Regions from separate parts of the Planococcus sp. BI3 genome, predicted to be linked through region 3. Evidence: predicted binding sites of a transcription regulator. Region 3 holds the regulator's gene; each other region holds the start of a gene.
The links. Region 3 encodes LexA, which represses DNA repair genes until DNA is damaged. Its sites were predicted from a motif close to CGAACATATGTTCG; they were not measured.
Positions count from the first base shown of each region.

Region 1: uvrB (excinuclease ABC subunit UvrB) is a predicted target of LexA. The motif match lies at 5,596-5,609, and genes of this name have one in related genera.
Region 2: AC1MEO_RS00120 (Y-family DNA polymerase) is a predicted target of LexA. The motif match lies at 2,372-2,385, and genes of this name have one in related genera.
Region 4: AC1MEO_RS19600 (YolD-like family protein) is a predicted target of LexA. The motif match lies at 2,383-2,396, and genes of this name have one in related genera.

Region 1 is NZ_CM155266.1:1,423,640-1,431,216, reverse strand. Features, by position in the region: gene AC1MEO_RS07285 (S9 family peptidase) at 1-1,624, shown strand, start outside; gene AC1MEO_RS07280 (enoyl-CoA hydratase-related protein) at 1,663-2,439, opposite strand; gene AC1MEO_RS07275 (ABC1 kinase family protein) at 2,541-4,157, shown strand; gene AC1MEO_RS07270 (competence protein ComK) at 4,437-4,991, opposite strand; gene AC1MEO_RS07265 (IDEAL domain-containing protein) at 5,169-5,411, shown strand; gene uvrB (excinuclease ABC subunit UvrB) at 5,680-7,577, shown strand, end outside.
Region 2 is NZ_CM155266.1:19,587-27,163, forward strand. Features, by position in the region: gene AC1MEO_RS00115 (TRAP transporter permease) at 1-1,904, shown strand, start outside; gene AC1MEO_RS00120 (Y-family DNA polymerase) at 2,405-3,664, shown strand; gene AC1MEO_RS00125 (YolD-like family protein) at 3,678-4,040, shown strand; tRNA gene AC1MEO_RS00130 (tRNA-Val) at 4,825-4,897, opposite strand; gene AC1MEO_RS00135 (thermonuclease family protein) at 5,051-5,782, opposite strand; gene AC1MEO_RS00140 (hypothetical protein) at 5,976-6,119, opposite strand; gene AC1MEO_RS00145 (Gfo/Idh/MocA family protein) at 6,235-7,158, shown strand; gene AC1MEO_RS00150 (aldehyde dehydrogenase) at 7,223-7,577, shown strand, end outside.
Region 3 is NZ_CM155266.1:281,247-288,823, reverse strand. Features, by position in the region: gene tkt (transketolase) at 1-1,791, opposite strand, end outside; gene AC1MEO_RS01450 (DUF896 domain-containing protein) at 1,880-2,113, opposite strand; gene AC1MEO_RS01445 (YneB family resolvase-like protein) at 2,172-2,825, opposite strand; gene yneA (cell division suppressor protein YneA) at 2,822-3,139, opposite strand; gene lexA (transcriptional repressor LexA) at 3,306-3,926, shown strand; gene AC1MEO_RS01430 (class I SAM-dependent DNA methyltransferase) at 4,066-4,800, opposite strand; gene AC1MEO_RS01425 (hypothetical protein) at 4,900-5,094, opposite strand; gene AC1MEO_RS01420 (hypothetical protein) at 5,157-5,588, opposite strand; gene AC1MEO_RS01415 (hypothetical protein) at 5,743-5,931, opposite strand; gene AC1MEO_RS01410 (Na-translocating system protein MpsC family protein) at 6,105-6,809, opposite strand; gene AC1MEO_RS01405 (hypothetical protein) at 7,056-7,184, opposite strand.
Region 4 is NZ_JBWXPQ010000002.1:75,853-83,429, reverse strand. Features, by position in the region: gene AC1MEO_RS19610 (heavy metal translocating P-type ATPase) at 1-1,224, opposite strand, end outside; gene AC1MEO_RS19605 (heavy-metal-associated domain-containing protein) at 1,474-1,683, shown strand; gene AC1MEO_RS19600 (YolD-like family protein) at 1,996-2,358, opposite strand; gene AC1MEO_RS19595 (hypothetical protein) at 2,671-3,012, opposite strand; gene AC1MEO_RS19590 (hypothetical protein) at 3,264-3,986, opposite strand; gene AC1MEO_RS19585 (ArdC-like ssDNA-binding domain-containing protein) at 3,995-5,422, opposite strand; gene AC1MEO_RS19580 (DUF3991 domain-containing protein) at 5,431-6,378, opposite strand; gene AC1MEO_RS19575 (hypothetical protein) at 6,412-6,693, opposite strand; gene AC1MEO_RS19570 (hypothetical protein) at 6,712-7,167, opposite strand; gene mobP2 (MobP2 family relaxase) at 7,183-7,577, opposite strand, start outside.

The sequences.
Region 1 (7,577 bases), 1.1 Mb from region 3:
GTGCGGAACGAAGATCTGGTTTAATGCACTGGTGAAAGAAGGGAAGGCCTTCACTGATAAAGAAGAAAAAGTGGAAAAGAAACAGCCGGAACCGTACCATGTCGATAAGATGAAGTACAAGATGGACGGCATGGGCTTATTGCCTAAAGAATTCCATCGCCACATCGGATCGGTTGAGGTCGAGTCGAAGAATGTGGAACAGCTGACAGAAGGGAAATTCCACTACAGCCTGGAAGCTGTATCACATGATGGAAAGAAATTGGTTTACGGCGTAACACGTGAAGAAAACCTGGATTTTGTCTTCCGGCAGCCTCTTTACCTCTATGATGTGGAGACAAAGGAAGAGTCGGCATTGATCGAAGAAGACGGCTCCTTCGGGGGTGCGGCTTTTTCGCATGACGATTCGAAAGTCGCGTTTGTCGGCAGCACTCGGCAATACGAGAATGCGACGCATTCAGAAGTTTATGTGGCGGATTTAAGAGCCGAAACCCGCGTTTGCTTGACGGAAGCGCTGGATGTGCCTGTCGGCGACTACGTAGTGGCCGATCATCAACAGGGAGCAGCCGCGCCAGATGTTGTCTGGACAAAAGACGACCATCTGTATTTCCAGGTATCGACGATGGGGGACGTGCGCCTGTATTTTGCGTCGCTTGACGGCATGATTTTTCCAGCGTCTCCTGATATGGAGCATGTTTACGGCTATGACATTTCCAGTGACGGCGAATTTGCACTTGCAGCCATCAGCAATCCGGTCAATCCGGGTGAGTTGTACCGCTTGGTGATTGCGACGGGTGAACGCGAGGAGCTGACTCGCTTTAACCAGGAATTCCTGGAAGAGACGGAATTGATTGAAGCGCAGCCGATCATCACAAAAGGTGCGAAAGACTGGGCGGTCCACGGCTGGCTGATGAAGCCCTATGGCTATCAGGAAGGCCAGAAATATCCGCTGGTCGTCAATATCCACGGCGGACCGCACGCGATGTATGCCAATACCTTCGTCCACGAAATGCAATTGCTGGCCGCACGCGGTTTCGGCGTCTTGTATGTCAATCCGCGCGGCAGCCATGGCTACAGCCAGGAGTTCGTAGACGCGGTACGCAGTGATTACGGCGGCGGTGATTATGAGGACATCATGAATTCAGTGGATCAAATCGTGGAATCGAATGACTGGATTGATGGGGATCGTTTAGGCGTCACCGGCGGAAGCTATGGCGGCTTCATGACCAACTGGATCGTTGGCCATTCCACGCTCTTTAAAGCAGCTGTGACCCAGCGTTCCATCTCCAACTGGATTTCTTTCTTCGGCGTATCGGACATCGGCTATTATTTCAGTGATTGGCAAATCGGGGCGGATATGACGGATGTGGATAAGCTGTGGCAGCATTCGCCGTTAAAATATGTGAAAAATGTAAAGACACCTTTGCTGATCCTTCATTCTGAAAATGATTACCGCTGTCCGATCGAGCAGTCGGAACAATTATATGTAACATTGAAAAGTATGAAAAAAGAAACGGAATTTGTCCGTTTCCCTGAAGCCGACCATAATTTATCGCGGACCGGCAAACCGAACCTCCGCTTTGCACGTCTGGAGCAGATTACGGGGTGGATGGAAAAATACCTGTAACTAGAAAAACGGAGCGGCTTTTTCAGCCGCTCCGTTTTCTATTTACCTTTGAATACCGGTTTGCGTTTTTCGCCGAAAGCGGCAAGTGCTTCTACCCGGTCTTCTGTCGGAATGGTGATTTCGTACGCTTTGCGCTCGATTTGGAGACCTGTCTGCAAATCGGTGTTCATGCCGTTCTTGATGGCGAATTTCGCCTGTTGGAGAGCGATGGGCCCGTTGGCCAGAATCGAATCTGCAAATGCCCCGGTCACTTCCGCCAACTGGTCAAGTGCGGCCACTCGTGTCACCAGTCCGTATGCCAATGCCTCGGCTGATGTTAAGCGCCGGGCAGTCAAAATCAATTCCAGCGCTTTGGTTTCACCGATCAATCGCGGCAAACGCTGCGTGCCGCCAGCTCCTGGAATGATCCCAAGGCTGGTTTCCGTCAAGCCGAGAAGCGTGTCTTCTGCCACTATCCGGAAGTCGCAGGCCAGCGCCAGTTCCATGCCGCCGCCAAACGCAAAGCCGTTCATCATGGCAATGGTTGGCTGTGGTAAATTTTCAATTGTGGAAAAAACCTCGCCTATTTTAAAGAGATTGCGTTTGACCAGATCATCGGTCATGTTTTTGCGTTCTTTTAAATCTGCCCCTACGCTGAAGGCCTTTTCTCCTGCCCCTGTAAACACCACGACGCGGATATCGGGATTAATGCGGATTGCTTCCACGACCTGCCCCAGTTCGAGGAGCATGTCATAATTGAAGGCATTCAATGCCTCCGGCCGATTTAATGTGATGAAGGCTAGATTGTTTCGCTGTTCATAGTGAATTGTGTCCATTTTCATCCCCCTTGTGTCGTTCCATCCGTTAAAAACATACCACTTTTTGGACTATTTCGCTATCAGACTCTATAATGAAATCCATGGGAGGGACCGCACTTATGAATCAAATTACGTTTATCCGCATCTTCCGGATTGTCTGGTTGGCAGTCAAAATCTTTTTGCAAGTGACGTTCTTCCAAAAGCGAAATCGCGGCAATTGGAATCCACTGGTTGAAAAAAGATGGAATGAGATGATTACAAAGCAAGCAAAGGAATATAAGAACCTGGCGTTAAAGCTGGGGGGACTCATGATCAAGCTGGGCCAGTTCCTGTCAACACGGGCGGATATCATGCCGCCGTCGTTTCTTGCAGAACTGGAAGGCTTGACAGACCGTGTGCCATCGGTTCCAAAGAAGAGCATCGTCTCGGTGCTGGAACAGGAGTGGAACACCCCCCATATGAATTACTTGGATCACTTGTCGGATTCGGCAGTAGCATCCGCGTCAATTGGTGAAGTGTATAAAGGCGTGTTGAAAAACGGCATGGAAGTGGCCGTCAAAGTTCAGCGGCCAGGAACAGACCGCATTTTGCGCGCAGACTTTAAAGCCATCCGCATCGTCATCTGGATGGCTGAAAAATTCACTCCGTATGCCAAGCAAATTGATTTTAAATTGCTGTATGCGGAAATGACGGAGACGATTGGCGCTGAATTGAATTTCCTGAAAGAGCTTCAGAATGGCCGTGCTTTTGCGGATCGCTTTGACGCTATGGAAGGAGTTCGCATTCCGTTGTATTTTGATGAATTCACAACACGCCGTGTGCTTGTGATGGAATGGATCGAAGGCGCGCGCATCACAGATCTGGCATTCATTGAAAAGAATGAGTTGGACCGCCATGAGATTTCTGAACGCCTGTTTATTTTATTCCTGGAGCAGGTTCTATACGGCGGGCAATTCCACGCAGATCCCCACGGCGGGAATATCCTGCTGGAACCGGACGGCGGCATTGTGCTGATCGATTTCGGAATGATCGGCAATATCTCGAAAAAGGATTCCCAGGCAGTCTTGCGTGCAGCGGAAGGAATCATTTTCAAGAACTACGATCAAGTATTGGATTCGTTGGAAGAGCTGCGGTTCTTGCTGCCACAGGCAGATCGCGCCGTCTTGGGTGACGCGATTTCCCGGCTGGTAGCAGCCTATGAGTCCAACGAGCTGTCACAGATGGACAGCTTTGTCGTTGAGCGGCTGCTGAACGATATGCAGGAAATCGTCCGGACACAGCCGGTCCAATTGCCGGCAGAATTCGCCTTTTTCGGCCGGGCCGCTTCCATTTTCGTCGGCGTCTTGCATGTGTTGGATCCGAATGTGGATTTACTTGCACTTGCCCGTCCGCGAATATTGGAATGGGCCTCATCGCAGAAAGAAGGCAAAGGGATCTTTGGGAAAGAGGATGTTCTGCGCTGGGCGCTGAACGCTACCGGGCCTTTGCGTGTGTTGCCGCAGAAAGTCATTAATTTCCTGGAAGAACCGGAACGCCTTCGCCGCTATTATGAAAATCGGGATGGCCGGGAACGCGAATACCGGCGTGACCTGCAATCCCGTATGTTTGCCGGGATCTTCACGATTCTTTCATTCACCGGGATTTCAGTATCGGTATGGTTCTGGAATGAACCTTATCTCTGGGTATCGTCGGTATTTTTCGTCGGCTCTTTATGGGCGTACCGATCGATTAAATAGAGGTCAAAGCATCCCGGTTCTCTGGATTGGGATCTGGAGATTTGGTTAAATAAGAAAAAAGAGTTGCCGCTTGAAGTCAGTTTCAATGACTTCAAGCGGCAACTCTTTTTATTTTGGGTACTTGCAGACTAGAGTGGAACCGGAAAATTGGGGCACAAAAGAATATGTAGAATGAATTGAAGAAAACAAAGATCCATATGTAGAAATGGCATATAAACAGACTGCGCAGCAGCTTGGATGGAATTATCCTGGGTGATTATTCATAATGTATGGACACGATTAATCCAGTGGCTGCTGTTTCCGTGGCGGAAAGGTGCGTTTCGTTACATAAGCCATGGGGTGATTGTGGACACGCTGTGCTTTTTTAAAGTAGCGGCGGAGTGAACCGGCAAAAGAATGCTGATTGCGTAAAGCGATGGGGGACACATCCAAATAAACCGTTTCGCTATTGCTTAAATAAATGATGCTGCCTTTGCCGCTGCTGTCGCTTTCAATCAAATCGATGGCGTCATAATTGAACCAGACACATTCCTTGTTCTTTGGAGAGTGGGTCGGGAAGAAAATTAGTGGGTTGCCATAATACTCGCCGATGATGATAGGGGGCTTGTGTTTTACGCCGACTGCTTTTTGGGCATAGAGTGTCGCACTTTCAAGTGAAGCACGGTAGAAACGGCAGGAAGTGGTGACTGTTTTATAAACAGCTTCTTCGACCACAAATTCACTGCGGTCTTCAATCACCCGCATCCATGTGCGATGGCCGTCTGTATAGGGTAAAAGGGCATACGTATTGGCGCAGATGGTATACGAGAATGGCCTATGATTCTTTTTGTGCATGAAGATTAACCCCCTAAATTTACTGTACATACCTTATTATAATAAAAAATGGAAATTTCGCAATGCGCAATAGATTGAAAATAAAATTTTTTCTATTTCGTTGGAATTTTCAAATAAATCTTGATTTATTCCATTCGGCTAATGTATACTAATGAAAAGCATTCGGGGTGAAGAAGAATGGAAAATTATTATTCTTATGCTGATTTCATGAAAGCGATGGCTCAAACAAAAAAAATTACGGAAGCGGAAAAACTGCTGAACGATATTTATTTGGACCTGTTCTTAAAGCATGTACACCGTTCCCAACAGGAAGCACAGCTTATGACGCTTATCGACGAAGCCCTGGATCATAATGACCAAAAAGCATTTGCTAGATATGCTGCCCAATTACAAACTCTAAAGCACGAAGAAACTGAATAAATGGCTAACTGAAAATAGCCGGAGAAAAGGGAAGTCGGAGCCAATCTGACTTCCCTTTTTTTCTGTTTGCTGTGAAAATCGAATTTTTTTCTGGCTCTACTCTACGTGCTTCTAATTTTCCGCAGGAGTTTTTCAGCCCAGATAAACCCACTGTTTCGCATTTTTTTATTTGTTTCCACATAAAAAAACATACGTTCGCTTTTTGTTAGGGGTTTTTTAGGGCATATGGTAAAGTAGAAGTAATGAAATAATGGAAGGGCGTCTTAACATGAAACAGGAATTTAATCTTCAAGCTCCTTATGAACCAGCTGGCGATCAGCCTCAGGCCATTGCCGAACTGACGCAGGGCATCATCAATGGCAAACGCTGCCAGACATTGCTGGGGGCTACAGGAACAGGTAAAACCTTTACAATGTCGAACGTCATCCAGCAGGTGAAAAAGCCGACGCTGGTCATGGCCCACAATAAAACATTGGCTGGCCAGCTCTACAGCGAATTCAAGGAGTTCTTCCCTGATAACGCGGTTGAGTATTTTGTCAGTTATTACGATTACTATCAGCCGGAAGCCTACGTGCCGCAATCGGATACATTCATCGAAAAAGATGCCAGCATCAATGATGAAATCGACAAGCTGCGCCACTCTGCGACGAGCTCCTTATTTGAGCGGGACGATGTCATCGTCATTGCATCCGTTTCCTGCATCTATGGCCTCGGTTCACCAAAAGAATACCGTGAACTGGTCGTTTCACTTCGCAAAGGAATGGAGATTGAGCGCAACCAATTGTTAAGAAAATTGGTCGACGTTCAATACGAGCGCAATGACATCAACTTTATCCGCGGGACATTCCGGGTTCGTGGAGATGTGGTTGAGATTTTCCCGGCGTCACGCGACGAACGATGCCTGCGCGTCGAGTTTTTTGGCGATGAAATCGACCGCATCCGCGAAGTGGACGCCCTGACTGGTGAAATTATCGGCGAACGCGACCACGTCGCCATCTTCCCGGCATCCCACTTTGTTACACGCGAAGACAAAATGGTCAAAGCGATTGCCAATATTGAAGAGGAACTGGAAGCGCGTCTGAAGGAAATGCGCGCAGAAGACAAATTGCTGGAAGCGCAGCGCCTCGAACAGCGGACGCGCTATGATTTGGAGATGATGCGTGAGATGGGCTTCTGCTCCGGCATCGAAAACTATTCCCGCCATTTGACGCTTCGTCCTGCAGGTGCCCAGCCCTATACATTGATTGATTACTTTCCAGAAGACTTCTTGTTGGTTGTAGATGAAAGCCACGTTACACTGCCGCAGGTGCGCGGCATGTTCAATGGTGACCAGGCAAGGAAAAAAGTATTGGTGGATTACGGCTTCCGGCTGCCTTCGGCTATGGATAACCGTCCCTTGACCTTCGATGAATTTGAAAAACATATCAGCCAGGCGGTCTTTGTTTCGGCTACGCCTGGTCCCTATGAATTGGAGCATACCCCGGAGATGGTGGAACAGATCATCCGTCCAACCGGGCTGCTTGACCCGACTATCGAAATCCGTCCGATTGAAGGCCAGATAGATGATTTGATGTATGAGATCCGCCAGCGTGCGGAAAGCAATGAACGGGTACTGGTGACGACTTTAACGAAAAAAATGTCGGAAGATTTAACGGCTTACCTGAAAGATGCCGGCATCAAAGTCAACTACCTGCATTCTGAGATCAAGACGCTTGAACGGATTGAAATCATCCGGGAACTGCGGATGGGTGTTTACGATGTCCTGGTTGGCATCAACCTGCTGCGTGAAGGACTGGATATTCCGGAAGTTTCATTGGTGACCATTCTAGATGCGGACAAAGAAGGCTTCTTGCGTTCAGAACGCGCCTTGATCCAGACGATGGGCCGAGCAGCCAGAAACTCAAATGGCCATGTTATCATGTATGCTGATAGGGTGACGGACTCGATGCAAAGAGCGATAGATGAGACCGCACGCCGCCGGACCATCCAGGCCGACTATAACGAAAAGCATGGCATTACGCCAATTACAATACAGAAGAAAATCCGTGATGTCATCCGCGCAACTGCCGCGGCGGAAGAAGCGGAAGAATATGTGTCAAAAGCAGTATCCGGAAAAAAACTCAACAAAGAAGATCGCATGAAGCTGGTCGCACTCCTCGAGACAGA
Region 2 (7,577 bases), 260 kb from region 3:
TAAGCGGATTCATTAAACACGTGGTCTTTTTTGGATTATTGGCTTTTGCCTTATTCCAACTTTATACCGCCATTTTCGGACAGTATACCGCCTATATTCAGCGGTCAATCCACTTAGGGTTTGCCTTGTCCTTAATCTATATCTTATTCCCTGCAAGAAAACGCAAAGGGATTCGCCATAAAGTGGCCTGGTACGATTACATCCTGGCTCTGTTGTCGATCGGCGTAGCCGCTTATTGGCCGATCATGTATGACGATTTAGTGTTTCGTCTCGGACGAGTCACGGAAATGGACCTGATCGTCGGCATTTTAGCAACCTTACTGACACTTGAAGCCACACGGCGTGCAGTGGGAATGCCGATTACCGTCATTGCCGGTTTATTTTTAACTTATGCCTTTTTTGGACCTTATTTCCCTGGGTTTCTACGCCACAGAGGACAGGACCTGGATTCACTTGTCCAGCTGATGTTCTATACAACCGACGGCATATTGGGGACACCAATCGGCGTATCGGCGACTTTCATCTTTACCTTCCTGTTATTCGGTTCCTTCCTCGTCAAGACAGGAGTCGGACAGTATTTCAATGACTTGGCGGTATCACTTGCCGGGAATTTGACAGGTGGACCGGCAAAAGTGGCAATTTTCTCGAGTGCCCTGCAAGGGACCATTTCGGGGAGTTCGGTTGCCAACGTTGTAACTTCGGGTTCCTATACAATCCCAATGATGAAAAAATTGGGGTATAAGAAGGAATTCGCCGGCGGGGTAGAAGCAGCGGCCTCGACAGGCGGACAATTGATGCCGCCGATCATGGGGGCCGCAGCCTTCCTGATGGTGGAATTCATCGGTGGAGTGACTTACTGGGAAATTGCGAAAGCAGCTACAATACCAGCTCTTTTGTATTTCACAGGGGTTTGGATCATGACTCATTTTGAAGCCAAGCGAATCGGCTTGAAGGGCCTTTCGCCGGAAGAGATGCCAGACCGCAAAGAAGTATTGAAAAAGATTTACCTTCTGCTTCCGATTGTCGCCATCATCGTATTCCTGTTGATTGGCATTCCGACAATGCAGGCGGCACTTTACGGAATTTTGCTGACGATATTCGTCAGTTCCTTCAATAAAGAAACGCGTCTGAATTTCAAAGATATGATTTTAGCGCTGGTTGACGGGGCTCGGACTGCCTTGGCTGTTGCAGCCGCAACAGCATCAGCCGGAATTATTGTCGGGGTCGTCGTAAAAACCGGCCTTGGCTTGAGCTTGGCGAACGGATTGGTTTCAGCTTCAGGAGGAAATATCCTGTTGACGCTTTTCTTCACCATGCTGGCAGCGATTGTCCTGGGCATGGGTTCACCGACAACCGCCAACTATGTCATCACGTCTACGATAGCGGCTCCGGCCATCATCACCTTGTTGATGCTGGATGAGCCGGTTGGCGCAGCGGTGCCGCTTGTGGTCGCGTTGTCTGCCCATCTATTCGTGTTCTATTTCGGGATCATCGCCGATATTACACCGCCTGTTGCCTTGGCGGCATTTGCAGCATCAGGAATCTCGGGCGGGGAACCGATCAAAACCGGTTTTATTGCAGCTAAATTAGCAGCAGCAGCGTTCATCATTCCGTATATGTTCGTTTTATCACCGTCTCTTCTGATGATCGATACGACCTGGCCAGAACTGATCTGGGTATTGATCACCGCTCTGACAGGTATGATCGCCATTGGAGCAGGACTGATCGGGTATTGGTACCGGAAGCTCAACTGGATCGAGCGTATTCTTACATTTGCAACCGGGTTGGCTTTGATTTATCCGGAAGGTCTGTCTGATACGATTGGTGCGATTGCATTTGTGATTCTTTTTGGAATCCAATGGCTGGCACGCGATAAAAAACCTGCTAAAACAGCAGAAGCATAAAAAATGTGAAAAGACCGGTCGGGCTGATGCCCGGCCGGTTTTCTTTTGATATATTTTTTAACTGCAGAAGAACGAAAAAAGCCACCACCCGAAGGCGATGACTTTTTCAAAGCAAACTTTGTTCCTAAAGCTTGCAGTGGGTTTGGCACCCAATGATTCCTGCAGGGCGGGAGCAGTTAGTGTACTGGTTTCCGGTGCGCTGATAAGAACGATGGATGTCAAATCTCTTACTCCAACCATCATAATACGCGGTCAGCCAAATGTAAAGTTGTTAGAAAATTTGTTTTTCAGGAGGCGGATCGGTTTTTCTGTCTATTTTGATACACTTCATCTTTTAGAGCATCAGACTAAAAGCTAGAACAGTTTTAAACTAGCCGCTTCCCCTTTCATCCCTTTTCACTCAAGTGAAGAGGGATTTTTTTATTTTCATAAAAGGATTGCCGTTGTCGGATCTGTGGTATAGAATAAGAACATACGTTCCCTTATAGGAGATGGTGATGATGAAGGTACATGAATTGCCGGAACGCTCCATATTCTGTATTGATATGCGCGGCTTTTACGCCAGTGTTTCTGCGGTCGAGCTGGGCTTGGATCCACTGGAAGCCTGTCTTGCGGTTGTCGGAAATCAGGAGCGGAAAGGCAGTGTGGTTTTAGCTGCGTCCCCGATGATGAAGGCGCGGTTTGGCGTGAAAACCGGCACACGGCTTTTTGAAATTCCAAACCACCGGGATATCTTGCTGATTGAACCCAAAATGAAGCTGTATTTGCAGCAGTCCATGGCTATCACTGAATTATTGGGGACTTATGTGCCAAAAGAATCGATTCACATCTACAGTGTGGACGAAAGCTTTATTGAGCTTACCGGCACCGAGAAGTTATGGGGACCGCCTGCATCCACCATGCGCCGCATCCAGCAGGAGCTGCTCGATTGCTTTAAACTGCCTTCCTCAGTCGGTGGAGGGCCCAATATGCTGCTGGCGAAGCTGGCCCTGGATCTGGAAGCGAAAGAAACTGGTTTTGCCTATTGGACATATGCTGATGTGGCAACGAAGTTATGGCCAGTTACGCCTCTACGCAGAATGTGGGGGATTGGATCCCGGACCGAAAAGACCTTGAACAGCATGGGCATCTATTGTGTCGGGGATTTGGCATGCACGGATCTTTCCATCCTCGAAAACCAGTTTGGCATTTTGGGCAATCAACTGCATCAGCATGCCAATGGCATCGATTTGTCGGATTTGGGGTCTCCTTTAATCGAGGGGCAGATCAGTTACGGAAAAGGGCAGATTCTGTACCGGGATTACATAGAAGAAAAAGACATCATGACCATCATCCTGGAAATGTGCGAAGACGTCGCAATGCGGACGCGCCAAGCGCGCCGAGCAGGGCGGACCATACATTTAGGCATCGCATACAGCAAGACCGCTTTCGGTGGGGGATTTTCCCGCTCACGCTCTATTGAAGAAGCGACCAATGACACCTTGAAGATTTACGGCATCTGCCAAGAGATTTTCCGGGAACATTTCCAGCACAAACCTGTCCGGCAGATTTCCCTGTCCATCAGCAACCTGGAAGAAGAATCATCGATGCAGTTAAGCCTCTTTGATGAACGGAAGTTCGAAAACAGAAGTCTTGGAACAGCTATGGACGACATCCGGAAAAAGTACGGCTATTCGGCGATTTACCGCGGCATATCAGGAACACAGGCAGGCACAGCCATCGCACGGACGAAATTGATCGGCGGACACAATAAAGAATAAGGGGAGTGGTCTGATGAAGCGCAATAAATATTTAAAAACCGTAGGCGACATCAAAGACCGTGGAAAGATCAAATGGACAGCTTTAATGCTGCCGGAACATGTCGAAATGATCCGGGAGTGGTACGAAAAAGACGAAAAGGTGCCGAAGCCCGAGCTGAATGAGTACGACCTGCAGCTGCTCCAGGAGGAGATGGACATTGCATTAAAGCGCCAATGCGAAGTTCTCATCCACAGCTGGAAGGACGGCGCCATCCATGAACACAGGGGCATCATTGAAGGCATCGATGCAAGGAGCCGGATGTTGATTTACGGAGACCAAGCTGAGAAGCACAGGCTGCCGATGGATAGAGTGGTATCGATTTTGACGGTCGAATGAAAGTAGGAATCGCTTATTGGAGAAATTTAGAAAAGGAATGATCGAATGAAACAGTTAAATTTGTATTTCTTTGGTGAAGAAGAGGTAAGCTTTGGAGACGGGTTCTATTTCTATGGTGTTATTTTGCTGATTGTCATATTATTGTTTTTAATATGATGTCGCGGTCGCCGTTTTTTCGGCTGGCTATCCGAAGGTTGATAGAATATAAGCAGCAAAAAAACCGCGCAGCCAATGGGGCTGTGCGGTTTTTCGATTTAACACCCATGCCGGACAAAATTGTGAGGAAGGCAGATAGGGCGATTCTCAAAGGAAGTTACGCCAACAGAGTTGGAACTTTGAAAAGAGGTATTCCTAATTAACTGAAGAATTGTATAGAATAGGGAGGTGGAAGTATGTTTAAGGAAAGTATTACACTGCCCTTGATATATTTTGCAGTATCTACAGTTTGGCAATTAGTTAGTAATAGTGAGATTAAATGGATCGATAACGTAGGCATATCGTTTTTTATTTTCTTGTTTCTTCTGTTTTATAACTGGTCAAAAGTACCTTATAAATACAAGAAAGACGACCACTCTTAATAGAGGTAGAGATTGCTGTAGAGTAAATTTAGAGGACAATCACTTCTGGGAATTTGTAACAAGATATATTTTTTGCTATTTCTTATAGGAAGAAAAAACTATACTTCAGAGACAACCAAAAGCACCTTTTTAATGTAGACACAAAAAAGCACTCTCTAACGAAAGAGAGTGCTTACTGTAACCCCTTGCTGTATACGGGTTTTTTATGATTCCTACTGGGCTCGAACCAGCGACCTCTACCCTGTCAAGGTAGCGCTCTCCCAGCTGAGCTAAGGAATCTCAATTTCCAGGACAAATATAAGTATAGCTTGTCCTGGGAAAAAGTCAATAGTTTTTAAGTAAGAAAAGGACTGTCCATGTTTAGCCTCATGCAGTTAGCAAATTCCGCCTCCAGATCCTTCTCTAGTGCAGCGGAATGAAAATCGCATTTTCTTACTGGCCAACACCCCGGAAACCGGCATCTTGTGCTTCTTGTTCCGTGCAGAACCATTCTTCCGGATTGGTTTGCTCGTAGGAGGAATCGCTCGGCAAGTGATAGATTTTATTGCCGTTGCGGTTGATATTGCCTTTGATCTCACAATCGCCGTCAGTCGGCTCACTGGCGGCAGGACTGTTATTTCCGGTTGAATCCTGGCCGAACGCATCCGAGTTGAAGCCCCGGTCAGTGGAATAGTTTTCGTATTGCCAAATGCCTGCTTCTTTGTCTCTCGCGATTTGTTCCGCTTGCTCGAAGTCATCGAGATAGCGTGTATTTGGAGGGAAGACATAGGCGACTCTGGCAAGTCCCGATTCAATCATCTGTTCCTGTACGCTTTCGCCATCCACATAAATATAGGCCAGCAAGCGGTCGTAATCGTCAAAGCGGTCGCCGACGTCAAACTCAATCGATACATCGCCTGATTCGATCAAGCGTTTATTTTCTTCAGTGGCTTCTTTGCCGAGAGGCTGTTCGCCCAGGCGCGGGTGGTTGGTTTCCGGTGTATCCATCAACAGATAGCGGACGGTGACTTCTTCACCTTCATAGATGATTTTAATGGTGTCGCCATCAATGACCTGCGTCACTTCCACATCGATGTGGTCGGTCGTGCCAGCGGTGTCAGTCGTCTCCAACATGCCACAGCCGGAGAGGAAGAATAGGGCCAGCAACATCAGTTTTAATTTCATAGGAATCCCTGCTTTCGTTTCTTCATTAGTATATGGAATAGTAGGTTTTGTGGCAACCAGCCAGTGGGTCAACGGCTTTTATCCAAAAGATTCTTCCTAAAAAAGTGCAGAATAAAACGCCTCTTTCAATTATAAACGGAAAGAGGCGTTTTTATGTATAACAGCGACAATAGCTATCTATAAACTTCAGCAATTACAGCGCTGGCTCCGTGTGCTGTGCAGTTTCATCATAATACAAGATGGATTCTTCCGTAAGGCTTTCCAGCTTTTCTTTATCGACCCCGACTTCCAGTTGTCCTGTAAAAATAGGTTCCCACCAATTTGGTTGTTTATTCATCATATTTCCTCCTCAGACGGTAATGGTATTGTTTGACTATTCTATACCCCGAAAGGTTACACTAATAAACAAACAGTCCAAAAAAGCCGAAAGGCCGGAAAAGGAGAGAGTGTGGATGATTTCAATCGGCATCATTGGAGCGGGAATTGTTGGTGAACGGATCATTAAACAGATTCAGCAGGAAAATCATGTGGAGATCAAAATAGTTTACGATCAGCAGACAGAACGCCTCGCGCAAATCAGCGACACTTACGGGATCCCGATGGCGAAATCGGTGGAGGAAGTCCTGTATTCGGATATTACCTGGGTCTATATTGCGACACCTCCCGCTTTTCATGCAGACATCGCCAAACTGGCGGCCAGTGCTGGCATCAATATCTTATGTGAAAAACCTTTGGCACATAATGTGGAAGGGGGCGAAATGATGGCAGCTGCCGCACAGGATAATCGCATCCAAACGGCTATGCATTTTCCTTTAATGTATAAACCGGCCATCCGCGAAATGGCCAAGCGCATCAAAAGCGGACATATTGGAAAAGTGGTCAGGATTGAACTGCAAACCTTTTTCCCGGACTGGCCACGATTGTGGCAACAGAATCCGTGGATCGGTTCACGAAGCCAGGGCGGCTTTGTCCGCGAAGTGTTTCCGCATTACTTCCAATTGATGAACCGGCTTTTCGGTGAACTGTCGTTTAGCTCCCATCACATCAGTTATCCGGCAGATGCTGATAAATGCGAAACCGGATTGATCGCCCATGGGCTTACCCGCGACGGGATTCCTTTTCTGGTGGCAGGCATCAGCGGCATCGGCCAAAAGGAAAATTTGCAGTTTAAGGTATACGGCGAGCAAGGGGTTCTGACGCTGGAAAACTGGTCGGATCTATATGAATCAACGAAAGGCGAAGACCGTCAATTGATCAATGAATTTGAAGATGTTCCGTCGCTTTTTGAGGAAATGAACAATCACTCGACTCTTTTGGTCAATTTTGAAGAAGGGCTGGTCGTCCAGCGCTATATTGATCATTTATTGACTGAATAAGTGTTCATTTTTTGAATCAGAGACCGTAGTTGATATAATGAAGAGACTTGAAGGAGGTTGGAAAATGAATTTTACAGCAACTGACGTGGAACAGATGATTGAAGAACAACGCAATTATTTTTATACAGGTGATACTAAATCAACCACTTTTCGGATTGAGCAATTGCATCGGTTGAAAAGCGTGATCCAATCCCATGAAACAGAAGTGATTCATGCTTTGAAGAAAGACTTGGGCAAGAGTGAATTTGAAGCCTATGCAACAGAAGTGGGATTTGTGCTCGACAGCATCGGCAGCATGGCAAAAAACCTGGAAGATTGGATGAAGCCGGAGCAAGTCAAGACACCGATTCATCTTCAGCCGGCGAAAAGCTTCGTCATCCGTGAACCATACGGCTCTGTTTTGATCATCGGACCTTTCA
Region 3 (7,577 bases):
GTATTCCTTGTCCTGTTTTTCAAAACGGTCCCAAGATGGCATAGAAACTACAGATACTTCAATTCCTTCTTCAGCCAATTGTTTTTGTGCAGCTACAGCCAAACTTACTTCAGAGCCTGTCGCCAACAATAACGCTTGTGGATTTTCAACAGGTGAGACGACGTAAGCGCCTTTTTCAACACCAGCTTCAGCCAGTTCCGCGCTGTTTTCCAAAATCGGCAAGTCCTGACGTGACAGCACCAATAAAGTCGGTGTTGTTTTAGCTGTTAATGCTAAACGCCACGCTGCTTTTGTTTCGTTGGCATCAGCAGGACGGACAACGCTCAGGTTCGGCATTGCACGAAGAGAAGCCAATTGTTCAACCGGCTCATGAGTCGGACCATCTTCCCCTACCGCTACACTGTCATGTGTGAAGACATACGTCACAGGAAGGCCCATCAACGCAGCCAGACGGATTGCTGGACGGACATAGTCACTGAAGACGAAGAACGTTCCACCGAAGACATGAAGGCCTCCGTGAAGCGCCATACCGTTCAAGGCAGTGCCCATCGCAAATTCACGGACACCGAACCAGATATTGCGGCCTTCAGGATGTTCCGAATCAAAGTCGCCCGCGCCTTTAATGTTTGTTTTGTTGGATCCAGCAAGGTCAGCACTGCCGCCGAAAAATGAAGGAACCGTTTTAGCGATTGCATTGATCATGTCTCCAGAAGAAGAACGGGTTGCTTGTTTCTTGCCGAATTCATACGTCGGGAAATCAGCGTCAAAGTTTTCCGGAAGATCTCCACGGATTGCCGTCTGCAATTGTTCTGCCAACTCCGGATGTGCTGATTCGTATTGCGAATATAATTCGTTCCACTCAGACTCAGCTTTTGCTCCAAGTTCTTCAGTTGCCTGTTCGAAAGTTTTATAAACTTCGTCAGGTACATGGAAATCTTTATCGAAAGTCCACTCATAGTATTCTTTGACCAGTTTCATTTCATCTTCACCAAGTGGCGCGCCGTGTGCATCCGCTTTACCGGATTTGTTCGGAGCTCCGTAGCCGATAACGGTTTTAACTTCGATTAATGTCGGCTTGTCTGAAAAGTCTTTGGCTTGTGCAATTTTCGCAGACAAATCATCCAAAACATTGCCGTCATCTACGCGCAAGTAGTTCCAGCCGTATGATTCAAAACGTTTTTGAACGTTTTCAGAGAAACTTTTGCCGAGTGGCCCGTCCAATGAAATGTCGTTGCTATCATATAAAATGACTAATTTGTTCAGTTTCAAATGGCCCGCAAGAGAAATAGCTTCTCCGGCAACACCTTCCATCAAATCTCCATCACCGCATAAAGCGAATGTGTTGTGATCGACGATGTTCATGCCTTCTTTATTATATGTAGCCGCTAAATGACGTTCAGCCATAGCCATACCGACTGCCATGCCAATTCCTTGGCCAAGTGGTCCGGTTGTTGCTTCGACGCCTGTAGTGTGGCCATATTCCGGATGTCCTGGTGTTTTTGAATCCCATTGGCGGAAGTTTTTAATTTCGTCCATTTCCAAACCATAGCCACTTAAATGAAGCAGGCTGTATAAAAGCATAGAACCATGTCCAGCTGATAATACAAAACGGTCACGGTTAAACCAATCTGGGTTTTTCGGGTTGTGGTTCATATGTTTCGTCCACAATGTATAGGCCATTGGAGCTGCGCCCATTGGCAATCCTGGATGGCCAGAATTTGCTTTTTCGATTGCATCGATGGAAAGTGTACGAATTGTAGTCACTGCAAGTTGATCTGCGTGGGTTGACATAGTAACATCCTCTCTCAAACAAAAAATTTAATCCATTACTAGTTTAGTCAACAATAGAAAAGAATACAATGAAAAAGAGAATAAGTATTTAATTCAAATACTTATTCTCTCGAATATTTTTGACCTTATCCGGAGTTACATCATTTCCATTGGGGTCAATCACTTTTACATTTTCAATTGTGCCGCGCATCGTTTTACGAAAAGTCTGCAAATACTCCTGGCGCAAAGAAGATTGCTCTGTTGCCTCTTCTTTCGATAATCCTGCAGTTTTCGATTTACGTGACAGCTCATTTATACGACCTAATTTGTCTGGTGATAACATAGACATCCACCTTTCTTCTTTTCATATAGTACAAAAAAAGTCAGGTTTCTGCAATGGTTTAGTCTTTCATCAGTTTTTCGTACTCCTTGTATCGGCGATGGACTGTCGCTTTGCTCGCCTGATAGCCGAATCCCTGAAGCGTCACAGCGATTTCACTGAAGGTCAGGCCATTGGTCTTCAAGCTGACAATTTGATCGATGGGAAGGTCCAGACGTTCCCGGCCATCAGGATTGCCTTTCCCTTTTAGGTTTTTCTCTGGTTTGTAGCCGTTTTCCACTGCGCGCATCATGCCACGCTTTATTTTGGCATTATGAATTTTGCGCTGGTATTCTTCTACGATCGCCAAAATTTCAAGCACCATGTCATCCATATCATTTAATGCAATCGGACCACGATCTGATAGGGTATAAACATCTACACCGTATTTCTTCATTACATGCAAAAGGGCGATCCGTGCATGCCCTCGGCCTAACCGTGTTTCGTCCTGGATAAATACAGCATCGACTTTTTCTGTCTTGATGCTGTTCAGCATCTCCAACAGCCCATCACGATCCATTTCATATCCGCTGTGCTGATCGGTAAAAACACCTTCTACTTTATAGGACTGTTCAAACGCAAACTTCATGAGTTCTTCTTCCTGTCTCTCAAGGGAAGACTCCTGCGTATCTTTGGTCGTGCTGACACGGCAATAAATTAATGCATGTTTCTTCATTCGGCATCACCTGCAAATTTAATGGTCTCATCAGGAGCAAATTTTAATTGGTCGCTGGGAATCTTAAGTGATTGCCCGGCAATAATTTTCGAAGTCGAAAGATTGTTCTCTTTCATAATATCTTCAATCCATTCATGATGAGGGGTCGTGCCACTGAACGATTCTGCTAAAGTCCAGAGTGTATCGCCTTCTGCTATTTCAACTTGGCTCATTTGTGCACTGTTTGTATTATGGGACAGGATTGCATAAAAAGTAAATACCACAATTAAAGCAAAAAATACGATTAGATAAGAATTTTGTCGGATGATCGTCAAATAAATCGCCTCCTGAGAATATATGTTCGGAATGTATGTTCTCATAATAAGGGCGAACAGGTGTTTTTGTCAAGAATAAAATTCGAACCTATGTTTGCATTTCATTGCCCGAGTTGGTATACTATTGGTAGAAATTAAGTAGAATTACTCAAATGAGGTGAAACTGTTGAAAAAAGTATCCAAACGCCAAGAAGATATACTGACATTCATAAAAGATGAAGTTCGTTTGAAAGGCTATCCGCCTTCCGTACGTGAAATTGGAGAGGCAGTTGGTCTGGCATCCAGTTCGACTGTGCATGGCCATTTGGCCCGCCTCGAGAGCAAAGGCTTAATCCGCCGGGATCCTACAAAACCAAGAGCCATTGAAGTAATCAGCACTGATGAAGCGCTTATTGATAAAAGACCAGTATTGCACGTTCCATTAATCGGTAAAGTAACCGCGGGTATACCGATCACCGCAATTGAGAATGTGGAAGAATATTTCCCTCTTCCCCAAAGCTACGGCACAGAAGATGATCATATCTTCATGCTGGAGATTATGGGAGAAAGTATGATTGAAGCCGGAATTCTAAACGGGGATTATGTCATTGTGAAACAGCAGCAAACCGCCAATAACGGAGATATCGTTGTTGCCATGACTGCTGAAGACGAAGCGACAGTCAAACGTTTTTTCCGTGAAGAAAACTATTTCCGCCTGCAACCTGAAAATTCATCAATGGACCCTATTATCGTGGACCAGGTTTCGATTCTTGGAAAAGTTGTTGGGGTTTATCGCCAAATCCATTAAACAAAAAACACCGGGACAATTTAGATTAACCGGACTAAATGGAATACTATAAAACACCTTCGAGAAGGTCCACTTTACACAAGTGCCCAAATCGAAGGTGTTTTTTGTTTAATCTCATTATGTAAAAACCACCTGCTGCTCACTGCTTGATGCAGCTGAAAGCCAGGATCACCGGAATTCTTTTTCTTCTGCTGTATTCCTCTTCCTCTTCGAAGTATTGCCGCTCAGGCATTCCTTCTAATAGACCCGTCACTGTAAATCCCGCCTCGGTGAGCGCCGTAAAATAACTTTCAATGGTACGGTGATGCTTGACCACTATTTTGTCGATCCACGGTTCCTGCCGCTCGCCTTCTTCAAAGTAATCATCCACAATCCAACTGCCTCTCTTTTCTCCAGGTTTTTTACTTGCAAAAGAAGAAGTCGTCAGCGGGTGCTGGACACTGAAAACAAATTTCCCATTCTCCTTTAGCGACTTATGGATGTTTTGAAACACTTGATCCACTTCCGGCAAATAATGCAGCGCTAAGCGAGATGCAACGATGTCATACCCACCTTCTGGAAAGCTGAATGATTCTATTGCAGACAGCGTGATTTGAGCCTCTAGACCTGCTAAATTCGCTGTCGCCAACCCGCTCATCCCTTTTGAACCTTCCACTCCGTGATAATGAAGCGCACCAGCCTCCAACAGTTCTTTTCCAAACAACGCATCCCCACATCCCAGATCCAGTACACGCTTGTTTTGAAATGCTCCGAGCAGTTTATAGATCACCGGTTTTTCAATGGTGTTATTGGGGCTTTCAATCCGATTTCTTCTTTGCAGAAAGCTCTCCAAAAAATCTTTTTCATCATATGCACTCGAACCTTTAAAATTCATAAAACCCCTCCATCATCAGATTGACCTCTCCCAATTCCGGGCATAAAAAAAGCGCTGCATAAGCAGCACCTTGCGTGCAGCTTATTGAGAAGAAACCTTCTACAATTCGCTGACTTTTATATATTTAACCAAATTAATTGTGATGCGAATAATATTGCCTGTTTCCATATCGGAAATTTCATAAGTGCCATTAGAAGGAATGTTGCTTAATGCCGACTCTTTATCCATAGCCTGGACGCTGTGGACGATCGTATTGCCCTGATCAAAATTAAATTCTACTCGAAACGATTTCATGCAATGGCCTCCTTCAATCTATTTGCTTTGTCTTCGTGAATCAGTTTATCATATATAAAGCATTATTGCTGTTTGTATAATTCCTTAAAGACAATGACTTTAAGAGCCAGCAGTTCTTCTTCATTTAAATCCTCTTCAAGTTTTTGAATCACTTCGTCAGCAGACATTGTCCCATCTTCAACTCCGGACTTCATTTTAGCCAAGTCAGTTAAACCCACCTTTTTAATCACTGTCCCGGCAGCATCTTCAGTTGTTTGGAATGGCAAAGGCTGGCTCTGCTGTTCCGCAATCTGGGCCTCTTCTATGTATTCAAGCATTTGAGGATCATTCTCTACATACTCCACTATTTTTTCCATCTGGCCATTATTCCGCAGATCTTCTGTCGCTTTAGCAACAAAGCGATCCACCGAAAAATCCGGGCCTACGACATATGCTCCAATTCCAGCAAATGAAAAGAATATTAAAAAGATAATGATTATCATGAGAAAACGCATAGTAGATTTCTCCTTTGCTTTTAGATTATTATAACAGCAGACGTACAAAAGTGTATAAAGTTACCATAAAAAAAGAAAAACTCTGGTTAAATTCTTTGCAGAACTCAACCAGAGGCCTTTTCTTTAACTTAACTCAAGCATATTCATTTAATAATCATCTTTTCTGCTGCTCAGCAATCCACCAGTCTATGTGTTCCAAATTAAAGATCACAGTATCCTGATATGCTTTGCGGTGCGGAATCTTTCTTTTCGACATTAAATCTGTAATCTGCTCTGCAGCCAACGGATAATTTACTGATTCTAAATAATCAACCAGTTTCGAAAGTCCTTGAATTTTCCTCAATTTAATCCCCTCCCACAAAATCCTCCTTTTGTTCTTCCAAAGGAAAATTCAGTATGAGTTATTAAATTTCTTGGCTGCACTTAATTATAACCTCAAAATGAAAGCTGTAAACCGTTTAAGGTGTTAAAATTTTATTTTCCCCTCAAAAAAAAAAGCACCTCCGAAGAGCTGCTCTAGCTATTATCATTTTTTTGTAAAGCTATAACTGCATATCCTTTATCCTCATTGAAGCTCCAATCGAAAAAAACTTCATTGATAGAACGATTCAGTATCTTCTCTAACGCAGATTGCTTAAATAATTTATACTCCAGCGGCCTTTTCGCCAGTTTCAGTGTTTCTGCAAACCCCTGATTAATGAGTTCCTTTTCAAGCAAGGTAAATATGTCGATGCGCCTTATCAAAAGCGTTCGATTACTTAACCAAAAAACTTCAGTTGACCCGGGTACTTTTTGCCCTATTTCACTAACCTTAATAATTTCATTAAGGAGTGCTTTTTCATCCACTTCTTCTGGCCAAGGTTCTTTGGTGATGGTGCCTTCTTTGAGGACTGCCAGAATCATGCCGGATTTTCGTTCCAGATTCCAATCAGCATAAAGTTCTTTAACATCAAGATTCGCTTCTTTCCAAAAATTCCTCTTGAATTCCTCTTGAATTTCAACCATCAGCAGATCCCTAAGTTCAAGCACTTTTAGTTCTTCATTTTTGCTGAGCAGCACTTTTTCCATCGGCGATAGAAAATCCCTTATTTGTATACAAATAAAAGGATGGACTATATTGACGTAAACCGATTTCGGTCCCTTGCCGAAATGAGAACGTAAAATTGTAGAAGAGAATCGGCTGACAACTGATTCAACTGCATTTTCTTTCTCTTTGACCATACTGCTTCCCCTTTGAATGGAAAATAGAATTGTTTCCATTCGGTCAAGCATACAGCAGTTGAGCTATAACTCCTATTAATCACGCTTACTGTACTAATTGCAGGATAAATTAATAGGAGTTTAGACCACCCTGAGTCAGGCGTCGCATACAACTTTATTCCCCCATGCGTTTGTCATGACACGAAATATCTACGATTCCGCATGCCGTCGACAATCACATTTACTCACTTTGGCTTGTCCTGCTTATTAGGAATCCGCTCTTTGGCTTTTTTCATAAGCACGTTCTTCCTTGGTAAAGCCAATGTAGCATATTGCAAAAGCGACCAGCGACGTGATCCAAAGTGAAATTACAGCTGCAGTTAAAATCATGAACATGATTATCCCTCCTCTTCACTAATCAGCAATGCAGTATTAACAGCCCAAAAATCGGCGTAATAGATCTAATAATAAGTTGTAGTGTTGCGTTATTTTTAATTAGTCGAATTAACACGCCAATAAGTTTCTTTCTTTAGTAACTTTCGGCTGTTTTTCTTTTTCAGCAGGATGGGCTTTCATTTTTTTATTAAAACAGAAAAAACCGTCAGAGCTTTTACGCCCCAACGGTTTACATCCATATATTTTAGTACATCTTCAAGTATTGCTCGCGTTCCTAGGGGTGGATCCTTGTGCGGAGTCTACATCTGGGGTTTCCACTCTTTTTTATTGATTTATAAGGATTTCAATATATTTATCTTGTTTATTAGTCTATATTTCTAGTTACAAAATTGG
Region 4 (7,577 bases), on a different replicon from region 3:
CACTTCCGCCGGAATGGCGATATTTTCTGCGTTCATGAGCTTGCGGTTCCCGATGGTCAAAATTCGACCTTCCACTGTAGCCGTCAGGCCGTTGCCTTTGATCACATTGACGGCTTCCGGTTCCTGGTCGAGAGCCATGTCACGACTCTTCGCTTCTTTGACGATTGTTTGACCAAGATGATGTTCAGACACCGTTTCCGCCTGCGCCACCAATCGAAGCAGATCCTGTTCTTCGTGCGAATTGAAGACCTCGATATTCGTCACTTCCGGTTTCCCTTTCGTCAACGTACCGGTTTTATCAAAGACCAGTGTATCGACTTTTGAGAAGCGGTCCATCACTTCGCCGCCTTTAACCAGCACGCCGTTTTTCGCGCCATTGCCGATGCCCGCAACACTTGATACCGGTGCACCGATGATTAACGCGCCAGGACAAGCGATGACAAGGAAGGTGATCGAGAGATGAAGGTCTCTTGTCAGGACATAGACCAGAACAGAAAGAACGACAACCGCAGGGGTATAGATATTCGCAAATTTATTCAGAAATTTTTCTGTTTTTGATTTTGATTCCTGCGCTTCTTCCACCAGTTCAATGATTTTCGCGAATGTTGTGTCATCTCCAACCTTTTCAGCAATTATTTCAAGATAACCCGTGTCCATGATAGTACTGCTGAATACGCTGTCTCCTGTTTTTTTGGAAGCAGGAACGGATTCCCCTGTGATAGCCGCTTCGTTCAGTGAAGCTTGTCCAGTGACAATCTTACCGTCCACCGGCACTTTTCCGCCCGTCCGGATGATGACACGATCCCCTTCGACGACTTCTTCCACCGGCACGGTCACACTGACGCCATCACGGATGATGGTCGCTTCCTGCGGTGCCATATCCACCAGGCTTTTTAGAGAAGAACGTGTTTTTTCCAGTGTGCGGGCTTCCAGATAATCCCCGAACAAGAACAGGAACGTTACGACTGCTGATTCCACGTATTCCCCGATAAAAAGCGCACCGATGACGGCGATTGTTACCAGCATTTCAATACTGAACGCTTTCATCATTAACGCCTGGAACGCTTTGACCGCGATCGGAATCCCGGCAATGACCGTCGCGGTGATCAATGTGAACTGCCGCAGGTCATGGTGACCCGTGAAGTTCAAGACCAGCGCCAGGACCAGTAAGAAACCGGCTAGAAAAGTGATGCTTTTTTTGTGTTTATGAATGAACCCAATCATTTTGTTCCACTCCTCTTTCTTTCGACTGTTATTTTCTTTACACCCTTATCTTAAGTGGTTTCGAGACAGAATAACTTGACCTTCATCAAGCCCTGAAGCTTTTTTGCATTTTCTTTTTCTGTTTGTTTTCTTTCTTCCATTTCTATAACTACCGCGAAGCTTACTCCGTTCAAAAAATTGATGGCCGTCAAGGAACTGGATGGATGGGCGTCCTATACTTAAGGTAGAAAAAACAAAGGAGAGATTGACATGACCACAGTAAAATTCCAATTGGAACCGCTCACTTGCCCTTCCTGCATCAAAAAAATTGAAGGAAAAGTAGGGAAAATAGATGGTGTCAAGGAAGTGAAAGTGCTGTTCAACTCCAGTAAAGTGAAAGCTGTCTACGACGCGGACAAAGTAGCGCCGGAAGAATTGAGAACAGTCATTGAGAAATTGGGTTATCCGGTAGTTGCTTAACGACGGCTGCCGACAGCTGCAGATTTGATGGCGAAATAAAAAAATACGAGCTCCTTTGGCAAAGGAAGCTCGTATTTTTGTATTTGGCAAAGATATAAAAATGTATTTGCTGAATATTACATATTTATTAAACCTTAGGGCAATTTGCTATTAAAATCCGTTCGTAAAAGTACACTTTTACGAACTGAAAGGGCCCAAGTCCATTGAATTATCTTGTTCTTCATCTACTCTGAGTGCAGCATTTCTTCATTTCTGCCTATTTGGAACAAAACTGAACTTGGCTCCTTTCGCTCCACACGAATAAGCGCCGTTTCAATCAAGCAACCAGACGCTCACCAACTCATCCATCGGCAATCGGTGTATACCAGAAGGATCTTGGTAGATGATGGAACGGCTACGCCCATCCAACTCTTGGATAATACCGAGATGGTAATGAAACTTTTTTTCTTTCCACGATTTCAATTTCACCTGGCATTTTCGTTGAGTGGCCAATACAAGCTCTTCCTGTAATAGCTGAAGGTCAGTTTCATTTAATTCCGGTTCTGCATCGTGTTGGTCCTCTTCGTACCAAGCACGGATCATTTCAACGTGTTCTGTCAACATCATTCCTTGCCACTTGATCACTCCCCGATCTTTGATTGTGCCTTGTACTTTCAAGTGTTTGTTCACTTTCATGTTGACCACCTCCTAATTATAATAAGAACATATGTTCTTATTATACCGCTAAAGTCCATTGAATAATCCATTGAAGAAAATAAAAAAGCCCCTCATCCGAAGAAAGATGAGGGGCTCAACTGATTAAGTTCTTTCATTTTTCGATTAAAATTGATTCTATCGTTTTTGTGTATCAGTCTCTTCTAGTTTAAACGGTCTCTTCTTTTTAGAAATTAGGCATTGAACTACCGAAGAAAAAGCCGGTCCACTGACTTTCTTTTTTTAAAAAACTCGTTTGACATTCGGGTGTTCCTATCAGCTCCTAGCAGAGCATCAATAACTATATTTCCCTTTTTTCGCTGGTTTTTTTCGGATATGTTTCGTCTTTTGTAAGTAATTGGTTCGGAGCAGCTTGTGCAACGGATCCTGTGGTTTGCTTTGAATGGTGTAGGACACAAAAGCGGCATCAATCAGCGGTAGATTTCGCGCTTCTCGCTCTTCATTTAATTGCAAAGCAACTTTTTGAATACTACCCGTATAGGCATACAATTTAATGATTTCCTTCTTTAGCGTGTTTGCATGATACACTTCGGCAAGTGACACATAGTCCTGTAAATATTCAATCTCCTCTTTCGCGCGGCTGACGGTTGGTAGATGCTTCATGTCGTTCCCCATTCTCCCAAAATCGGTTTTTTCTTAGTATAGCGGAAGCCTTTCAAAAGAAGTAGTTGAGAACTGAATTTTCTTGCTATTTATCGATGAAATAAGGAAAGAATAATGAGCTATCACCTCTTTTCTAATTTCTTTCTATTGATTTCCAATCGTTTCGATTCGTAAGGTATTTTTCGTTGACGGCTGCCCAACTGACTTTTTTTAATCATGCTAAATTCATCGATGGACAAACTTCTCTTGGCAGACTCATCAGCTCATCTGGAATGCTCGATTTCTTCTTTGCCTGGCGCCTTGGCCTTGTGCTGCATTTCTTTCGCTATCTCCGGTGAATTAACATCAACCTCGGCGCCCAAGGTTTTAGCAGCCCCTTTTATTAAAGCGAGTTCCTCGGCATCAAACTGATTTTCCTTTAGGAGGTTTTGAATCGGCTCCTTTAGCGTGTCTCCAAGGTCATAGCGGATGTCATCTCCTCTAACGAGTTTCCCGAAATCAAGAACGTCTTCTTTCGTCAACGTGTTTTGTTCCTTCATGATGATCAAATCCCCAATTTCTTCTTTAACAATTAAGTCATGCAGATCCATTTTCAAGTCCGTCGTGGGAATATCATATTCATATTTAGCGGTAGGATTGAACGTGTAAATTCTAATATCTGGACGGATTTCATCGTCCTTTTCGATTGTAATAAAATCGCCCAATGAATTCAGTTTAGCGGAATGATAATAGGCATCCTCAATATCCATTCCTTCATCCGTCATGCGAATCAATTCCTCTGGTGAAGCGCTATAAATATCAACATCAACCAATTCGTGGTTTGATGCGAGTCCATATGCCCACATTGTCAGTTCGTGTTCTTTTCCGGTTACACTGTTGGTCATCACGAATTTCCCGACATCGTCAACATCTTTCCTCCCGTCAATCATCTCTCCAGAAGTAATTTTAAGTGAATGGCTTCGTTCGATTGCTTTTTCTTGTGTCATGTTTTTCCTCACCTTTCGATTTCGAATGTTGTTTTGGGAAGCTTTTTGCTCTTGTCTGCTGCAGGAGTCTCTTCTTTATGAATCGCCGTCCTCAAGCGGGCGGCGAATGACTGGATGTAGGCATCATCTTGCTTCAACAATTCGTCGTGGTAGCCGGTTTCCAATGTTGCGAATGTCTCCTTGTCCACCAGCTGTTCCTTCTCCAATTGATGGAGCGGGTGAATGTACTCGCCCTTTTCGTATTGAGAACTGATGACGAGCGTAAGGCCGGTGTCTTGGGGAATGGCTACCGTATAGGCTGTGCGCTCTTGGTCGTATTGATCAAAGTCGAGGTTATTCACTTCTCCGAATGGCTTAAACTGGCTGCTGACGCCGTGGATGAACATCGCCGGTTCGTCGTTGGCCAATTCGTTTCCGGCAGAAGCTTCATGCGCTTTTAACGCCTGGTCCGTAAGGTTGTGCGACAGGTCATCCGCTTTGCTTTGCTGCATCTCCATTTCTTTTACCTGGTCAAAATGCGAATCGATTTCACCAATAAACTCGCTGGCTGTGCTTTGGACTTCCTTCAGCAGCCGCTCCTTCTCCTTCAATTCAGCCCCCTGTGTCCAGTTGGCCAAATAGGAAAGCGTGAAGTCTTCTGTATCGATGCCGTACCGATTGGCGACCACATAGGAAACCATTTCCGCCTGGAATTCCTTTTCATTCGTCGTCAGCTCCTTAGACCGTTCCGGCGTGTGCATCTTGGCGTGTGCCAGTTCATGGATCAGGACCGAAACGTTTTCAAATTCCGTATTCCGCGGATTCAACGCAATGATTTTTTCACTCGGAGCCGCAGCTCCTTTGGCCGTCCCAAGTTCGAATGGCGCCTCGTCGACAATGGTGAAATCCAATTTACCGGCGACTTTGTTCAACGCGGCCATCATTTCCCTGCTGCTTTCCAACGTGCCATCCCGGTGGTACTTCCCGAAGATTTCGGAGACGGACAGATTCAATTCACGCGCATTCGTCTGCGTGTATTCAAACACATGGCCAATCTTGAAGAACGTTTTCTTGGTTGTATCCAGCTGTTTTTTATCAATCAATTCACGGTCCTGTTTACTGGCGGAAGAGACCGGCACGTCAATGCCGTTCTTCTTATAAAACTGGACCGGCGTCGGGACCAGAATCTTGATGCCCTTCTCGCCCTTCTGGACAGCCGCTCCTTTGCTTTTCCAAAAATTAAAGGAGCCCACTGCCTCGGCTCCCATGAATTGCTTATCAATCAATACCATATTGCGCTGTGAGTAGTTGTGGAAGTTGGCCATGAACGCCAGGTGCTCCCGCATCGCCTTTTCAGAAACAAAGTACGATTCAATCTGCTGATCCATGCCGGTTGTCAGCTCTTCGATTTCCTTCATCTTCTCTTCCGGAGTTTTCTTTTTCCCTTTGAACGCCATTCAATCCCTCACCTTTCCATTTCCATTGCTTTCTTCGGCTCCTTTTGTTTTACCGGAGTCTTCGCTTCCACCAAATCAATATTCCAGTCTTTGTTCTTCGGCTTGTCGATTTCAAAGCTTGTTAGGTAATTGGACCAGCGCTCCACGAATTGTTCGCCGGCTGCATCGTTGTCGACTGCAAAGATGACCTGCTCCACTGCCGTTCCGCGTTCCTTGCAGTCCTTAATCAAGTCCCGAATGCCGGCGGTTGCGGATTGGTCTTTGAGCCCGGACATGGACAGCAGACGGATGTTTTCGGGCCGTTTCAACTCGAAATAACTGAGTGCGTCAATCGGGCTTTCGAACAGCGCAATTTTGTTCGGCGTGCCGATGTCCAGCCGGAATCCGCCGTCTTCTTTGCTGTTTGCCAGAATCTGTTTGAAAGAGCCGCGCTTGTTTGCCATCTTCACGGTGCCTTGCCGATCTCCTCCGACGATCTTGCCGGCAGAATCTTTCCATTTAAAAATTCCGTTCTTTAATTTGTCCTCGGCCAGCAAATCGTTCCGAATCAAAGCAGCGACGATTTTCGGTTCCAGTTTCCGTTCCTCGATCAAATACCTCGAAATGTTTTCCTGTTTCGCGACTTCTTGATGGAACGGGTATGCGAATTCTTTTGATGTGTGCCGCTCGGGTTCTCTAGAAAAAGTCTTGGAAGGATTTTGCGCGTTCACATCCCGGACCGCTTCCTGAAATGTCATATCGTGATATTCACGGGCAAAGCTGATGGCGCCATAGCCGCCTTTGCTTCGGCTGTTCCAGTACCAATGCCCGCTGTCCTTGATGACAAGGGAATCGTGTTCCGGATGCCGGTAGTAATGTCCCTGCCGCTCCAAGGTCTCGCCTTTCGCGTGCAAATAATCCAGTACATGAACGTCATTGGCTTTTCGAACTTCTTCTCTGTCCACTCGATCACCCACCCCAATCACTCCTTTTGATTACTAGAAAAAAGATCACTCTTCTTCGAATTCTTCAGCCGCTCCAATCAGTTCCGTTAACTCCATTTCCGGAAACTTTTCGCGCACGGCTGACTCATCCATGTTCAAAATCAGTTCGTTTGTATCGGAATCAACTGGGACCAAGAAGACATTCTCTGTTACCATATGGAACAGTACTTCGCGGTCCGTTTCCTTCAATTCAATTTCAATGTCTTCACCGTTTACCGAAACCAAAACATCTTCTTCTCCGACTTCCTTGATCAAACCCAATGTGTAATTGTGGCTAAATACGGCCATGGTCATCCGCTCCCTTTTCTATTGATTGTCTTTCCGCTGTTTCTGTTCAGTGATCCGCGACTCAATCAACTCATCGACCTGCTTCAAGAACGGAGGCGCGTTCATGTCCGTCGTCATGATGTGGTCGATGTTCTGGAGCTGCAGAAGCCCCTGGACCAGCTCGATGAGTTTCTGTGTGTTGCGATCGGTATTGTTGGTGCCTAAACGAATCTTGTTTACTTCTGTTGCAACGCCCGCTTCAATCATTTCTTGAACAGAGTTCGTTACGTTATGCGAGATGACTTGCGACATTAAATGCATATTCGCTTTTTCAGAAGTGAGTTGTTTATGCTCTCGGATAACCAATTCCAACGCCCGCGAACTGCTATCTCGCGGCAGTTCATTTTTAATGGCGTAATCCTTTAAGTACTGATGCACCTCTTCATCAATGCGGTAACGGTGTTGTCGTTTTGAATGCTCATATTGTTCGTCCATGACGTCGCCTTCCTTCTACCTTTCGTATTCCTGCTCCTGCTGCAGTTCTTCATAAGCTTTTTGGTTTTTGCTTGTTTCCAACTCATCTTTGGCATAACGATTGACCAAATAGACGGCCTTGTTGAGATCACGCTGAACAATAAACTTGCTCGGCTTCTTGCCGTTTTTTCTAGAAAACTCTTTCTGTTTCCTGTCGTATTCGCTTACTTCTTTGAGGATGGTGTTGCCCATGCGCGTATACAAATCCGTCATCTTCGTTTCGCGGTACCGCTCTGAATGGGCCGAGTTGCCATACATCCGTTTATGAATCTCCACTTCCTTCTCCAGCTGCTTGTGGAAGTCTTTGAATTCTTCTTTGAAGTTCTTTTCGATGTAGAGCGTGGTGAGCTTGTCTATCTCCGGCCGGACTG